DNA from 3 places in the Peribacillus sp. FW305-BF15 genome. Region 2 is predicted to be linked to each of the others. Evidence: riboswitches for the same ligand, from Rfam matches in the RefSeq annotation. Region 2 holds a riboswitch; each other region holds the start of a gene.

Region 1 (5,152 bases), on a different contig from region 2:
ATTAACGGCTACAACATAGGCTTGGTTCTCGATGGCACGGCTTATCAATAAAGCTCTCCAGTGATCTAGTCTCGGCTTTGGCCATTCAGCCGTAACGAATAGAACTTCCGCGCCTTGAACGGTATGGGCTCGCTGCCATTCTGGGAAACGAATGTCATAACAAACGAACCCGGCACATATTTTTTCATCAAGAGTAAATAAACCATCTTTTTCACCTGGCTGCAGGAAATGATGTTCATCCATTAATTGAAATAAGTGAAGCTTATCATATTCTTTAATGAGCTTTCCGTGTTTATCGATGATGATCATGGTGTTATAGATTCCCTTGCTTGTTTTTTTCGCAATGGAACCGCCGATGATGTGAAACTGGTGTTTCTGTGCCTGTGTTCTAAGAAATTCAATCGTTTTTTCTGCCTCTTGATCAGCAATATCATTCAGCCTGGTCAAGTCGTATCCGGTTGTCCAAAGCTCTGGTAATATGACGATATCGGGTTCGGACCGAGCTGCTTTTTCCATCCATTGTTCTGCAACCTGAAAATTGATATCTGGTTGCCCGAAAGCTATATCCATTTGAATACAAGCTATTTTCCACTTCATCGTTTAAACCCCCCACATGTAAAAAATGCTTTACAAGACTACGATAAACATATATCATTTGTGACTAGAATTTCAAGAAATTTCAGAGAAGGTGTATAAATGGTGCAATTCGAAAAATCCGGACTGCTTCAGGACCTGCCCAAGCAGTTTTTTGCTTCACTGGTCGCAAAAGTCAATGCAATCACGGAGCAAGGACATGATGTCATTAATTTAGGCCAGGGGAACCCTGATCAGCCGACGCCGGAACATATCGTCAAAAGTTTGCAAACTGCCGCTGAAAAAACAATTAATCATAAATATTCGCCATTCCGGGGACATCAATATTTAAAAGATGCTGCTGCCGTCTTTTATGAACGGGAATACGGTGTCAAGCTGGATCCGAATAGTGAAGTGGCGATTCTCTTCGGGGGAAAGGCAGGTCTTGTCGAACTTCCGCAGTGTTTATTGAATCCAGGTGATACGATCCTTGTTCCAGATCCCGGCTATCCGGATTATCTTTCCGGTGTTGTTTTAGCCCAGGCAAAGACCGAACTGATGCCCTTGACAGAAGAAAATGATTTTCTTCCGAAATACGATGACATACATAAAGAAGTTCTTGATAAAGCCAAAATGATGTTCTTGAATTATCCGAATAATCCCACAGGCGCTTCTGCAACTGAAAGTTTCTTTGATGAAACCGTCTCCTTTGCAAAAGAACATTCAATTTGTGTGGTCCATGATTTCGCCTATGGGGCGATCGGATTCGACGGAAAAAAACCGATAAGCTTTCTCCAGGCGGAGGGAGCGAAGGATGTAGGAGTTGAAATATACACTCTATCGAAAACATACAATATGGCAGGGTGGAGAGTCGGCTTCGCAGTGGGCAATAAGAGTGTAATAGAAGCTCTTGAACTTTTACAAGACCATCTTTATGTGAGTCTCTTCCCGGCGATACAAGAAGCTGCGGCAAGCGCTTTGCTTGACTCACAGACCTGTGTAGAGCAGTTAGTGCAAATGTACGAGGGGCGAAGGAATGTTTTCATTGAGGGATTGAGGTCCATCGGATGGGAAGTCAAAGCTCCAGCGGCATCGTTTTTTGCCTGGCTCAAGGTACCTGGAGGTTTTACGTCCGAGAGTTTTGCGGACTATTTATTAACGCATGCCCATGTAGCTGTTGCCGCAGGGAATGGGTTCGGTGAATTTGGCGAAGGTTATGTCAGGGTAGGGCTACTGACTTCGGAAGAACGGCTGCAAGAGGCTGTGGAACGAATACGGACATTAAACTTATTTTAATGCAATAAGGTTCACCTTTAAATAGTTAAAACTTATTGACAAAGTAGGAATTACCTGTCAGAATACAAAATAAATTCTTAATCTTTCGATACTTGGATGCAACTTATATATCAGCGTTTTCTTATTTTGAGCAGGTGGAGGGACTAGCCCGATGAAGCCCAGCAACCGACTGTAATTCCATTGTAAAATGGGGCGGAATCCTTCCGCCGGATTTTTTTGAAATCCACAAGGCACGGTGCTAATTCTTGCAGCCGATGGCTGGGAGATAAGAAGATGGCTTTTTAAAGCCTCTTCTTTATGAAGGGGCTTTTGCCATTTTGAGACCATCTCAGACCAATAGTGACATCGAGAGTTTACTAACGTGTTATAGGAGTGATCAGATGAGCGAGATAGTCGCTACTTATTTAATTCATGACCTTATTGGAAATCATGAGAAAAAAGCAGAGAGCATTGCCTTGGGTCTGACTGTCGGGACATGGACGGACTTGCCGCATTTGGTACAGAAACAACTGGAAAAACATAAGGGACGCGTCGTATCGGTGACCCCCCTATCTGAAGAAGAGAGGGCAAACAGCTACTTTAATCGGAAAGTATACCGTTCGCTGATTAAAATTGCCTATCCGGCAAGGAATTTCTCCAATGATTTACCTGCAATCCTTACGACGGTCTTCGGCAAACTTTCATTGGACGGTGAAATAAAACTGATAGACTTGGATTTTGTCGGTGATATTCAAAAAGCTTTTCCCGGGCCGCAATTTGGCATTGAAGGCATAAGGGAAAAGCTTGGCGTATTTAACCGGCCCTTGGTGATGAGCATCTTTAAAGGCGTATTGGGAAGAGACCTAACATTTCATAATGAGCAACTGAAGCAACAAGCATTGGGAGGTGTCGACCTAGTTAAGGATGATGAGATCCTCTTCGACCAGGAACTGACTCCATTTTTCGATAGAATAAAAACGGGTAAAAGAATATTGAATGAAGTCTATGAAACTACTGGCCACCGTACTTTATATGCTGTCAATCTATCTGGGAAAACTTTTGAATTATTGGATAAGGCAGAGCAAGCGGCTGAAGCAGGGGCAGATGCTTTATTGTTCAACGTTCATACATATGGTTTGGATGTATTGCAGGCCTTGAGTGAACATGATCGTATAAAGCTGCCGATCATGGCGCACCCCGCATATAGCGGGGCATTGGCATCTTCATCATTTTATGGTATCGGCTATCCATTATTGCTTGGTAAATTAGTAAGATTATCAGGTGCGGATTTATCCTTGTTCCCTTCCCCTTATGGAAATGTCGCACTTGAAAAAACGGAGACCTTAGCGATTGCTGAAGCTCTGACAAGAGATGAACTTTCATGGAAAAAAGCCTTCCCTGTTCCTTCTGCAGGCATTCATCCGGGCATGGTTCCGGACCTGATCAAGGATTTCGGGCTTGATAGTGTGATTAATGCCGGAGGCGGAATTCACGGGCACCCTGACGGAGCAGAGGGCGGTGCCAAGGCATTCCGTTCTGCTGTGGAAGCCGTTCTGGCAGGAAAGGAACTTTCTGAAGCGGCGGATGAGGAAGAAACCCTAAAAAAAGCTCTTGTGTTGTGGGGAGGCCTTTAAGAAATAATGAAACCGATCATCTTTTGTGATTTTGACGGAACGATCACCAACACAGATAATATCATTTCAATTATGAAGAAATTTGCGCCTCCGGAATGGGAAGCGTTGAAAGACGGTGTCCTTCAGCAAAAAATCAGTATATCTTCAGGAGTTGGGGATATGTTTTCCCTGCTTGATAGTGGCTTGAAGGATGACATCATCCAATATGTAAGAAAAACCGCCGGCATTCGACCAGGGTTTTATGAATTCGTTGAGTATACGAAACAAGCCAATATCCCTTTATATATTGTAAGCGGGGGCATGGATTTTTTCATTTCACCCCTTTTGAATGATATCTTGCCAACAGAGTCCGTTTATTGCAACCATGCATTTTTTGATAAGGAAAAGATTTATATTGAGTGGCCACATGCTTGTGATGAGCAATGTAATAATGATTGCGGTTGCTGCAAGCCATCCATTATGAGGGAAATTGCGGGTCCGGAAGATTTTAAACTCGTTATTGGAGATTCAGTTACGGATTTTGAAGCGGCAAAACAGGCCGATTTTGTCATAGCCCGTGACATATTGCTTGAAAAATGCGGTAGGGAAGGAATTCCACATCAAGGATTCGAAACATTTTTTGATGTAATTGACATTATAAAGCAGCAGGAGGTGGTTAAAGCGTGAACACTCATTCTAAAGAATGGCTTGAGTTGGCAGATATTAAAGCTGAACTGGCCGAAAGGGATTGGTTTATGGGAACAAGCGGGAATTTGTCCATCCGCGAACCCAAAAGCCCTTTCTTTTATATTACCGCAAGCGGTAAGGATAAAAGGAAGCAATCGGATACGGACTTTTTACTGGTGGATTTAAAAGGAAAACCAGTTGAAGATACGAACCTAAGACCATCGGCCGAAACTTTACTTCATACAGACATTTACCGAAAAACCAATGCGAACTGTGTACTCCATGTCCATACAGTTGAAAATAATGTGATTTCGGAATTGTACGGAGATGAAGGCCAAGTTTCCTTTCGTAATCATGAAATCATTAAAGCGACCGGTCGGTGGGATGAAGATTCGGAGCTTCGGATTCCAATCATATATAATCACGCTGACATACCGTTGCTATCCGATAAGTTCAAGCCGCATGTCGAAGAAGACTCTGGCGCTGTGCTGATACGCAATCATGGCATTACGGTTTGGGGCAAAAGCGGATTCGAGGCAAAAAGAATACTTGAAGCCTGCGAATTTTTATTTCAATATCAACTGTTACTTAATCAACAAAAGGCGTTTGCAGGTTCTATAAGATAAATACTCATAGAGGAGGAATGAATGATGGCGACGATCAGATTCCATGAAACAAACGAGGTTATTGAAAACGGTGAACAGGTAAAAGGTTTTTTAGAAACACACGGGGTAATTTATGAGCAATGGGACATTTCTAAATTACCTGCACATCTTGTAGAAAAATACGATCTAACAGATGCTGACAAGGAGGAAATCCTTGTAACGTTCCAATCAGAGATAGCGGAAATCTCTGAAAGAAGAGGCTATAAAGCCCATGATATCATCACATTATCCGATGCAAATCCGAACTTGGATCAAATGCTTGAAAACTTTAAGCAGGAACACCATCACGAAGATGATGAAGTGCGTTTCATAGCAGGTGGAACGAGTATCTTTGCCATT
Region 2 (5,152 bases):
GAATGTAGTGGCTGCGAGACAAGACCATGTCCTCGTAAGTGCATTTCATCCAGAATTGACAGGTGATGATCGCTTCCTTCAACTTTTCATTGAAATGGTGAAGACATCCGTAAGTAAGGCCGAATTGAAAACCTGCTAAACAAATGAAGCTGTCCTATTAATAGGACAGCTTTACTTTTGAAAGCTCAAAACTCAATAAAAATACATTTTGCTTGAATTTACTATTCTTTACTTTTATAATAAAAAGTAAGTGTTTACTTACTTTTTTGGAAGGGGAATGTATATGACAGCAAGAGTTGCAGTTATCACAGGGGGAGCAAGCAGTTTATGCCGAGCCACATGCCTGAAATTTGCAGCAAAAGGGGACAAGGTTTGTTGCGGATTTTAATGAAGAAATGGGTCGGGAAACCGTTGATCAGATAACAGCTAATGGTGGAGTGGCGATTTATGTTAAAACGGATGTTTCTAAGTAGGAAGATGTTGAATCGTTAATCAATAAAGCAGTGGAAACATACGGAAGGCTCGATATCATGTTTAATAATGCCGGCATTGGTGCGGGCGGTATGATCCTAGACCAAGATATGGAAGGTTACTACAAAACGATTGGGGTGAACCAGTACGGAGTGGCCATTGGAATCATGGCAGCAGGACGGAAAATGAAGGAACTGGGTAACAAGGGAGTCATTATAAATACCGCTTCCGTGTTTGGCTACTTAGCTTCCCATGGGACTTTTGCCTATCAGGCGACTAAAGGCGCTGTAAGAATGATGACACAGACAGCAGCTTTGGAATTGGGTGCCCATGGCATACGCGTTGTGGGCATTGCTCCGGGCGGGGTCGACACTCCTATCATACAAGGTTATCCGCTTCCTCTAACGATAATAGATAGACGGCATTTGCAATGGCTTCTGGCTTAATCAATTCACCGCGCATTTGACTTGCATTCAATTTATCGATGATTCCCATGTCTTTATGCGATCAATGGAAGTGTAGTCATGGTCGATGATGGCTATGCATCTTTTAAGTGATTTTCATAAATAGAAAACATCGTCCCGACCAGTTGATGTTTTCTATTTATGATATATGGGAATATTGAATTCTAATAGATCAAAGGTAATATTGACCGATTGATACCAGCGATATATCATGGGAAATAGATGGGTGAAACCGGTCTTATCTTTATAAAAGAAGGTTGATATTTTTGAAAAAAGGGCAGCAAACCAAAGAACGAATCATAAATGTAGCCCGGACTCTTTTTGCCACTAAAGGTTTTGACATGACAAGAACGAATGAAATTGCCTCTGCATGCAATGTTTCCGAAGCTACTATTTACAAATACTTTGACAGCAAAAAAGATTTGCTTTTGGCTACAATTACCCCTAATGAAAAAGAGGAATCTGAAGATGGGACTAGCCATCTATCCACGGATGATCTAGTGGAGAATCATGTTACTACCATGATAAAAAAAATTCTTGAAAATAAAGAACAGTTTTCGATATTATTTAGGGAAACACAATTCGATCAAGATATTTCAAAGCAATATGTAGATCAGATTTTCAAGCCAAATGCCAGGCATATTGAAATACAGAAGAGAATAGATAGCGGAGAGATACAATATATCTCTGATATTATTTTATTTAATGTAGGGATCATTTCTTTCACATTGGCTTTATCTACACATTATGAGATCCATCAACAAAAAAAGGAGCCATATTTTACTTCTGAACGAATTAAGAGCATTGCTCATCTTTTGGTATATGGTATTCATGGGAAACAAAATCATACATAATGAAACGGTCATATTTAAGGGCATGAGAATCAAGCCGTAAATATGACCGTTTCTTTTTTCATTAAGAGTAGAAGTCCAGAGTGTAAGATTTGACTTATATTTTTCAGACAATTACGATAAATGTATACTTCACGAAATGCTTTAAGAAAATTATATCTGGAAATCTTGTAACATTGGAGGGTATCAAATGAGCGATATCGTAATTTTATCAGGAAGTCCGGCTATTCCATCAAGAACGGACATTTCACTAAAACATATTCAATCATTAGTCGAAAATGCAGGATTTACTACAGCTTATTTCTCGATTACGGATTTCTCAGCAGATGATTTATTCCAAGGGAAATATAATAGCGAGGATATCTCAAAGCTTTCAGAGCGAATTCAAGCAGCCAGAGGAGTCATTATAGGTTCACCGGTTTATAAGGCTTCTTATACAGGTGTATTGAAAGCATTGATTGATTTGCTGCCAGAAGGTGCTTTTAAGGGTAAGCCGGTGTTGCCAATCATGATTGGTGGAAGTAACAGGCATCTATTGGCGATTGACTATGCGCTTAAACCATTAATTTCAATATTAAAAGGCGAGCCGCTGCAGGGGATTTATTTTGTTGATAAGGAAATAGATAAACAGAATCCAGAAAATCCGATCAATGATTTGCATTTAATTGATCGCGTCCAGAGTCAGGTTCAAGAATTTGTAGAAGCGATACAGTTAAGAAATTAATGACTTCAATAAATTAATTCCTTCTATAAAAAGACTGGAACCTTAGAAATTTTTTTAGAATAACACGCGTCAATAATAGGCCTATTAATGAAAATAGACTCATTTTTTTGGAGATTTTATCTAAAAAGACGAGTCTATTTTCGTATTTATATGAACATAAAATCATAAATTGAATAGTGTGTATAAAAATAACAGTTCATCCATAATATTAAACCAAGTTATTTTATAAGAAAACTCCATTGACAAGGATTAAATATATGTTAATATTTAAAATAATAAAACTTATCCAGAGCGACGGAGGGAATTGGCCCTTTGAAGTCCGGCAACCTGCATGATGGATGCAAGGTGCTAACTCCAACAAAATGTTGATCATTTTGGAAGATAAGGTAAAGATATTTACCTTGCGATCTTTCCATCATGGAAAGATTTTTGTTTTTTGTGAAAATTTTAGGCAGACCATAACAATGTAAGGTTGTATGGAATTATATAAATCTAAAAAATTTAAAATAAAATATTCGCGGGTTTTCTTAAAGGAGGAACTGGTTTGAATAAAGAGAATCAGCTTGAAGAAATTTTTGAACGACTTCAAGAAATGCTTAATTCAATGAAATATGGATCCATTACACTTATTGTCCAGGATGGTAAAATCATTCAAATGGAGAGAAATGAAAAACTAAGAATTAAATAAGGTATCTGCTGACTAGAAAAACTAGAGGCGGGTTTAACTGATATAAAGAGAGTATTGGTTAGATTCGTCTCTTTTTCCTAGATTCAAATAACCCGGGGAAGATTACAACGGGAATTGATCAACAGTTACTCTAACCTGATACAGCAAGTTTTTAGAGGGGGCTACAAAGTTGGCTGCATTAATAAACTATGAAAATTTCAATACAGGGGACTTCCCTGTATTTCCTCAAGACACTGAGACAAAAGGTGCTTTGGAAGTACTGCAATGGGCGAATGACCATTATGGAGACAAACTGATTTATGCTTGCAGTTTTGGTATTGAAGGCATCGTGCTTACGGATTTATTGGCGAAGGTCAATCCTTCGGCAAAAATAGTTTTCCTAGATACAGATGTTCATTTTGAGGAAACTTACCAATTGATCGAGGAAGTGAAGAAGCGATATCCGAAGCTTTTGATCGAAATGAAGAAACCTGACTTGACGCTTGAGGAACAAGCGGCGGAATATGGCGATGAATTATGGCTTAGTGATTCCAATAAGTGCTGTAACATCCGTAAAATCGTTCCGCTTACAGATGTGCTTTCATCGGCAACAGCCTGGCTTTCGGGACTGCGGAGGGAGCAATCCGAAACAAGGGCTAAGACCGAGTATATCAATAAGGATAATAAGTTCAAATCAGTTAAAATATGCCCGCTCATACATTGGACATGGAAAGATGTTTGGCGCTATGCCCACAAAAATGGTCTTCCATATAATGTCCTGCATGATAATGGATATCCGAGCATTGGATGTAAAACGTGTACTGCACCTGCCTTCAATGCTGATGATTTACGCTCAGGCCGTTGGCAAGGGGCTCAAAAAACGGAATGCGGATTGCATTTGTCTTAAATAAATAGAAATTATAGGCATAAATAAATAGAAACCATAGGGGGAAATTAGCATGACAATCAGTTTACCGCACGGAGGAACATTAATCGATCTTTGGGAACCAAAATATGATATTAGTAAAATAACGAAGTCAATCGAAATCGATGAAATTGCTTTAAGCGATCTTGAATTGATAGGGACTGGTGCCTACAGCCCGATTAAAGGATTCTTTACAAAAAGTGACTATGAGACAGTGGTAAAGGATATGAGGCTAAGCAGCGGACATGTATGGAGCATCCCGATTACGCTGCCTTTGACCGAAGAAACTGCAGGAAGCCTTACTATAGGTGAAGAAGTAACATTAACCCATGATGGTGAAACATACGGGGTTCTCTCCGTTTCTGATATTTACACTCCAGATAAGCAATTGGAAGCGACATTGGTATATCAAACAGCTGATGAGAAGCATCCTGGAGTAAAAAACTTATATAACCGCGGGGATGTATATGTCGGCGGGGAAATAAAGTTGATCAAGAGAATAGAGCGTCCGCTATTTCAAGCTCATTATTTGGACCCAGTCGAGACAAGGAAGGCTTTCGCTGAAAAAGGATGGGAAACGGTTGTCGGTTTCCAAACGAGGAACCCTGTTCACCGTGCACATGAATATATTCAAAAGACAGCATTGGAGATCGTCGACGGTTTATTCTTAAATCCTCTCGTCGGTGCCACTAAATCAGATGACATTCCGGCAGATGTAAGAATGGAAAGCTATAAAGTTCTGCTTGACAAATATTATCCTAAGGATCGCGTCTCCCTTGCAGTTTTCCCTGCTGCCATGCGTTATGCAGGACCTAGAGAAGCCATTTTCCATGCGATGGTCCGTAAAAATTATGGTTGCACCCATTTTATCGTCGGACGTGATCATGCGGGTGTGGGCGATTATTATGGCACATACGATGCCCAAAAAATCTTCGGGAACTTTAACGCAGATGAGTTAGGAATCACGCTATTATTCTTTGAACATAGTTTTTACTGTAAAGCATGTGGCAATATGGCTTCCGCTAAAACTTGTCCGCATGGCAAGGAAGA
Region 3 (5,152 bases), on a different contig from region 2:
GTAGCTGGAAGCGGTAAGAATGGTGAACCGAAGCAAGTGGAGAATGTAGCTTCCGGTGAAGTTACGCCTCTTTCAGTACCAGCCAATTTACTAGTGTATCCGCTTAGGAAGTGGAACATTGCCTGTTCTTTGGAAAGCTTGCTGATTGGAGGCAGAACTCCTGAAGCATCAGCCGTTAAGAAAATGATTGTATTTGGATGTCCTGCAATACTTGGGTTCACGATGTTATCGATTGCTTGCATTTGGTAAGCAGCACGAGTGTTTTCAGTCAATGAACTGTCATCATAGTTTGCTTCACGCGTATCCGGATCAACAACAACATTTTCCAATACAGCACCAAAACGGATTGCATCGAAAATTTGCGGTTCTTTTTCACGTGAAAGGTTGATTGTTTTCGCATAGCAGCCGCCTTCGATGTTGAATACGCCGTTAGAAGACCAGCCGTGCTCATCATCGCCAATCAATTTACGGCTAGTGTCTGCTGATAAAGTTGTTTTGCCTGTACCGGACAGTCCGAAGAATAAAGCGACGTCCCCTTCACGTCCTACGTTGGCAGAGCAATGCATTGGAAGGATTCCAGCCTCTGGAAGTAAGTAGTTCATGATCGAGAAGATCGATTTTTTCATTTCTCCTGCATATTCCGTTCCGCCGATCAGGATCGTACGGCGTTCAAAAGAAACGATGATGAACGTTTCGGATGTAGTTCCGTCCACTTCTGGGTCCGCTTTGAAGTTAGGTGCAGAAACGATCGTGAATTCAGCTTCGTGACCTCTCAGTTCTTCTTCGTTTGGACGGATGAACAAAGTATGGGCGAAAAGGTTATGCCAAGCATATTCATTAACAACACGGATGGGAAGACGTGATGATTCGTCTGCACCAGCGAAACCTTTAAAAACAAAAATCTCTTCTTTTGCTTTTAGGTAGTCAACTACTTTATTATATAGTTTATTGAACACATCTTCGGAAATCGGCCGGTTCACGGGACCCCAATCGATTTTATCTTTAACTGATGCTTCTTCCACGATATATTTATCTTTAGGTGAACGACCGGTATATTTGCCAGTTTCAGCTTTTACCGCGCCGGTTGATGTTAAAACGCCTTCATTTCTGCTTAGTACTTTTTCGACCAATTGAGGAACTGATAGTTGAGTTTGCACATTGTTTCCTGTTAATAATTGGTGTAACTCATTAGAAACATCTACAGAATTCATATATGAGGTACCTTCCTTTGTTTGAGTTTTTAGATTATAATTAGTATAACACATTCATTTAATTAGTCTATACTATTTCTTTTAATTTGTGATTATTTTCAGCTAGCCGCATTAATCATTTTAATCCGGCAGGAACCGAGTCAGGATGATCGCATATACTTTCATGAGGAAAAATTTATTTAAATAGGAAGTAAGTAAACAATTTATGTCTTAAGGAAAAGTCAGGATGTCGTTCCTTTTCGATATTCAATACTTTATTATTAATGGCAATTTACAACATTTCTATTCGTATATTGCATTGTAAACCCCTCTAGGACGTTGTATCAACATGTTTTTTCAAATGAACGCCGTTCTGGGTGGAAATGTTCTTTTTAGAAAAGCATTGACAAATTCCAGCCAGATACGATAATATCTTAAATTGTACGGATTCTCTTATCCCGAGTTGGTGGAGGGACAGGCCCTTTGAAACCCAGCAACCTGCCATATTGAACTTGACTCCAAGATCGATCGCCGAAAATAAAGCGAAGGTCTTCAAGGAATAGTGGTGATGGTGCTAACCTGAGCAAGGTAAAAAACCCTTGAACGATAAGAGTGAAAGGATAGAAGACAGAATTTTAAACCTTTCCTCATTTGCCAGGGAAGGTTTTTGTGTTTTTTATAAGTAATTCTGTGTCTATAGTTGAAACTAATGAGGGAAACGAGTTCCGTAAAAATCAGGCTTATGCCTACAACATACTAACTTCCAAGGAGGAAATATGATGTCAAAGAAACGTCTATTTACTTCTGAATCTGTTACAGAGGGCCATCCGGACAAAATTTGTGATCAGATTTCAGATTCCATTTTAGATGCTATCCTAGCTAAGGATGCAAATGCACGTGTTGCGTGTGAAACTAGTGTAACTACAGGTCTTGTACTTGTTGCTGGTGAAATTACAACGTCCGCTTACGTGGATATCCCGCGTATCGTTCGTGATACGATTAAAGGAATTGGCTACACACGTGCGAAATATGGTTTCGATGCTGAAACTTGTGCCGTTTTGAGTTCCATTGATGAGCAGTCTGCCGATATCGCAGCTGGTGTCGATAAAGCATTGGAAGCTCGTGAAGGAAACATGTCAGATGAAGAAATCGATGCAATCGGTGCAGGGGACCAAGGTCTTATGTTCGGATTCGCTTGTAATGAAACAAAAGAGCTTATGCCGCTTCCGATTTCATTGGCGCATAAACTTTCATTCCGCTTGACCCAAGTTCGTAAAGATGAAACTCTTGCTTACCTACGCCCTGATGGTAAAACACAGGTAACCGTGGAATATGATGAGAATAACCGTCCTGTACGTGTAGATACAATCGTCATCTCTACACAGCATGATGCAGAAGTTACGCTTGAACAAATTCAAGCCGATCTAAAAGAACATGTGATCAAAGCTGTCGTTCCAGCCGAGTTGATCGATGCAGATACTAAGTACTTCATCAACCCGACTGGACGTTTCGTAATCGGCGGACCTCAAGGGGATGCTGGTCTTACTGGACGTAAAATCATCGTTGATACTTACGGCGGATACGCCCGTCACGGCGGCGGTGCATTCTCTGGTAAGGATGCTACTAAAGTTGACCGTTCTGCTGCATACGCTGCACGTTACGTTGCGAAAAACATCGTGGCAGCCGGCCTTGCCGATAAAGCGGAAGTTCAATTGGCATACGCAATTGGTGTGGCAGAGCCTGTATCGATCTCCATTGATACGTTCGGAACTGGTACAGTTAGCGAAGAAGTCCTTGTTGACCTAGTTCGCGCAAACTTCGACCTTCGTCCAGCTGGTATCATCAAAATGCTTGACCTTCGTCGCCCAATCTACAAACAAACAGCTGCATACGGACACTTCGGCCGTACAGATGTCGATCTTCCATGGGAACGCACGGACAAAGCAGAAACATTAAAAGCACAAGCGTAATTCATATAAAAAAAGGTGTCCCGTTATTTGCGGGGCACCTTTTTTATGGATTAACTTAGCCGTCTGCGGGAATAATTCAAGAAATCCCAAAGAAATTAAACTTTTAGGGCCAAACTCGTGAGCTAGAGCGAAATACTCGTGAATTTGGAGCAATACTCGTGAGTTAGAGCGATTTACTCGTGAATTTAGAGCAAATACTCGTGAGTTTCAGCGAAATACTCGTGAATTTGGAGCAAATACTCGTGAATTAAAGCGATTTACTCGTGAGTTGCGTTCACGTATTCGTAATTTTCAGTCAAGTGATCGTGCATTACTTTATTCGTTCCGCCGTTTTATAGTATTGGCCTTTTTCGGCGTATTCGCGTACGATGCGTTCCATATCCTGACGATCTTCTTCGTTGATTTCACGGATGACTTTAGCTGGACGTCCGAATGCCAACATGTTCGGTGGAATGACTTTGCCTTGGGGAACGAGACTGCCGGCACCTATGAAAGCCCCTTCGCCGATTTCGGCTTCATCAAGTACGATCGATCCCATGCCGATTAAAGCTCCTTTGCGGATTTTACAGCTATGTAATATGACCTGATGGCCAATGGTTACTTCATCCTCGATGATCAATGGATTATTTGGGCTTTGGTGCAGGACGCTGTTATCCTGTATACTGACTTTTTTTCCGATGATGGTTGGGGATACATCACCGCGAATGACGGAATTGAACCAGATTGATGTTTCGTCGCCAATTTTGACATCACCTGTGACGACAGCATTTTCAGCAATATAAGCGCTTTCAGCAATTTCAGGTTCTTTGCCTTTATACGGATAAATAATCATTTTCAATCATTTCCTTTCCGAAGTGAATGTTTTTATGTATTATTTTAATATACCGTATGCAAATACACTTGGCTATTTATAATAGCAATGTACAACTTGTTAGATTTCTTTTTTGTCGAAAATCACGAATATGGTTATAATTTATATATATTATTTCAACTATCATGGATCGTACACAACAAGTGAAAAGTGAAAGGGGGATTTCGAATGTGGAAATGGGAGACAGAAGGAGACGCAAAGGGCGTCATTGTCATCATTCATGGGGCAATGGAACATCACGGGCGTTATAAGTGGGTAACACAAATGTGGCTTTCGGCTGGATACCATGTCGTCATGGGCGACCTTCCTGGGCAGGGTATGACTACTCGCGCCTACCGGGGACATATCGATTCCTTTGATGAGTATTTGGACGAAGTGAAAAGCTGGATAGAAGAGGCTTATGAATATTCGTTGCCGGTCTTTTTACTTGGACACAGCATGGGCGGTTTGATTTCGATACGCCTTCTTCAGGAAGAGGAATGGGACATTGCAGGGGTGATTCTTTCTTCTCCTTGCTTGGGCCTCGTGACGAAGCCGCGGAAGTTCCTTACAATGCTCTCGCATGGTTTGAACATCGTTATGCCTCAGTTCAGGGTGGATTCCGGATTGACACCTGAAATGGCGACGAGAAGTGCGGAAATTCGTGAATCCGATAGAAACGATACCTTATATATCACAAAGGTTTCGGTTCGCTGGTATCGCGAGCTTGCACAGGCTATGAAGGATGCTTTTGAAGAGATTCCTGAATTTCAGGATGTTCCGCTTTTGGTGATGCAGGGCGGAGATGACCGAATCGTGAACAAGAAGGCGGTTCGTGAGTGGTTCAATTATAATTTGGCCAGTGAAAAGCAATATAAGGAATGGCCGAAGCTTTATCATGAAATCTTCAATGAACCGGAGCGTGATGATGTATTTCAATATGCGCTGAGTTTTGTTGAAAACCGTTTAAAAATATTAGGGTATGTCGTTTGATTCCGTACATACTTCAGGATAAATGAAAAACTGCCGAAGTTAGCCTTCGGCAGTTTTTTTGGATCAGCCTGCGTTTTTAAGCAATTCGTTCGACTTGATGACCGGTGCCCAGAAAGTAACCGGGTACATTAATTGGTTCAAATGGGGAA

Evidence for each region. A riboswitch is a leader RNA that binds a small molecule or an ion and turns the genes downstream of it on or off. The one in region 2 is predicted to bind S-adenosylmethionine.
Region 1: linked by a shared signal. The riboswitch ahead of mtnW (2,3-diketo-5-methylthiopentyl-1-phosphate enolase) and the one ahead of AC3WLU_RS24405 (YezD family protein) in region 2 are both predicted to bind S-adenosylmethionine.
Region 3: linked by a shared signal. The riboswitch ahead of metK (methionine adenosyltransferase) and the one ahead of AC3WLU_RS24405 (YezD family protein) in region 2 are both predicted to bind S-adenosylmethionine.

The regions. Positions count from the first base shown of each region.
Region 1 is NZ_JBYSYV010000021.1:16,783-21,934, reverse strand. Features, by position in the region: gene AC3WLU_RS19995 (carbon-nitrogen family hydrolase) at 1-597, opposite strand, end outside; gene AC3WLU_RS19990 (pyridoxal phosphate-dependent aminotransferase) at 697-1,869, shown strand; SAM riboswitch class I at 1,988-2,141, shown strand; gene mtnW (2,3-diketo-5-methylthiopentyl-1-phosphate enolase) at 2,250-3,482, shown strand; gene AC3WLU_RS19980 (2-hydroxy-3-keto-5-methylthiopentenyl-1-phosphate phosphatase) at 3,489-4,148, shown strand; gene AC3WLU_RS19975 (methylthioribulose 1-phosphate dehydratase) at 4,145-4,774, shown strand; gene AC3WLU_RS19970 (cupin domain-containing protein) at 4,799-5,152, shown strand, end outside.
Region 2 is NZ_JBYSYV010000033.1:19,686-24,837, reverse strand. Features, by position in the region: gene pdxT (pyridoxal 5'-phosphate synthase glutaminase subunit PdxT) at 1-139, shown strand, start outside; partial or broken gene AC3WLU_RS24420 (SDR family NAD(P)-dependent oxidoreductase) at 284-917, shown strand; gene AC3WLU_RS24415 (TetR/AcrR family transcriptional regulator) at 1,202-1,789, shown strand; gene ssuE (NADPH-dependent FMN reductase) at 1,977-2,510, shown strand; SAM riboswitch class I at 2,790-2,898, shown strand; gene AC3WLU_RS24405 (YezD family protein) at 3,055-3,198, shown strand; gene AC3WLU_RS24400 (phosphoadenylyl-sulfate reductase) at 3,368-4,084, shown strand; gene sat (sulfate adenylyltransferase) at 4,137-5,152, shown strand, end outside.
Region 3 is NZ_JBYSYV010000011.1:176,555-181,706, reverse strand. Features, by position in the region: gene pckA (phosphoenolpyruvate carboxykinase (ATP)) at 1-1,211, opposite strand, end outside; SAM riboswitch class I at 1,641-1,803, shown strand; gene metK (methionine adenosyltransferase) at 1,967-3,160, shown strand; gene AC3WLU_RS14090 (gamma carbonic anhydrase) at 3,471-3,989, opposite strand; gene AC3WLU_RS14085 (alpha/beta hydrolase) at 4,200-5,003, shown strand; gene AC3WLU_RS14080 (hypothetical protein) at 5,067-5,152, opposite strand, start outside.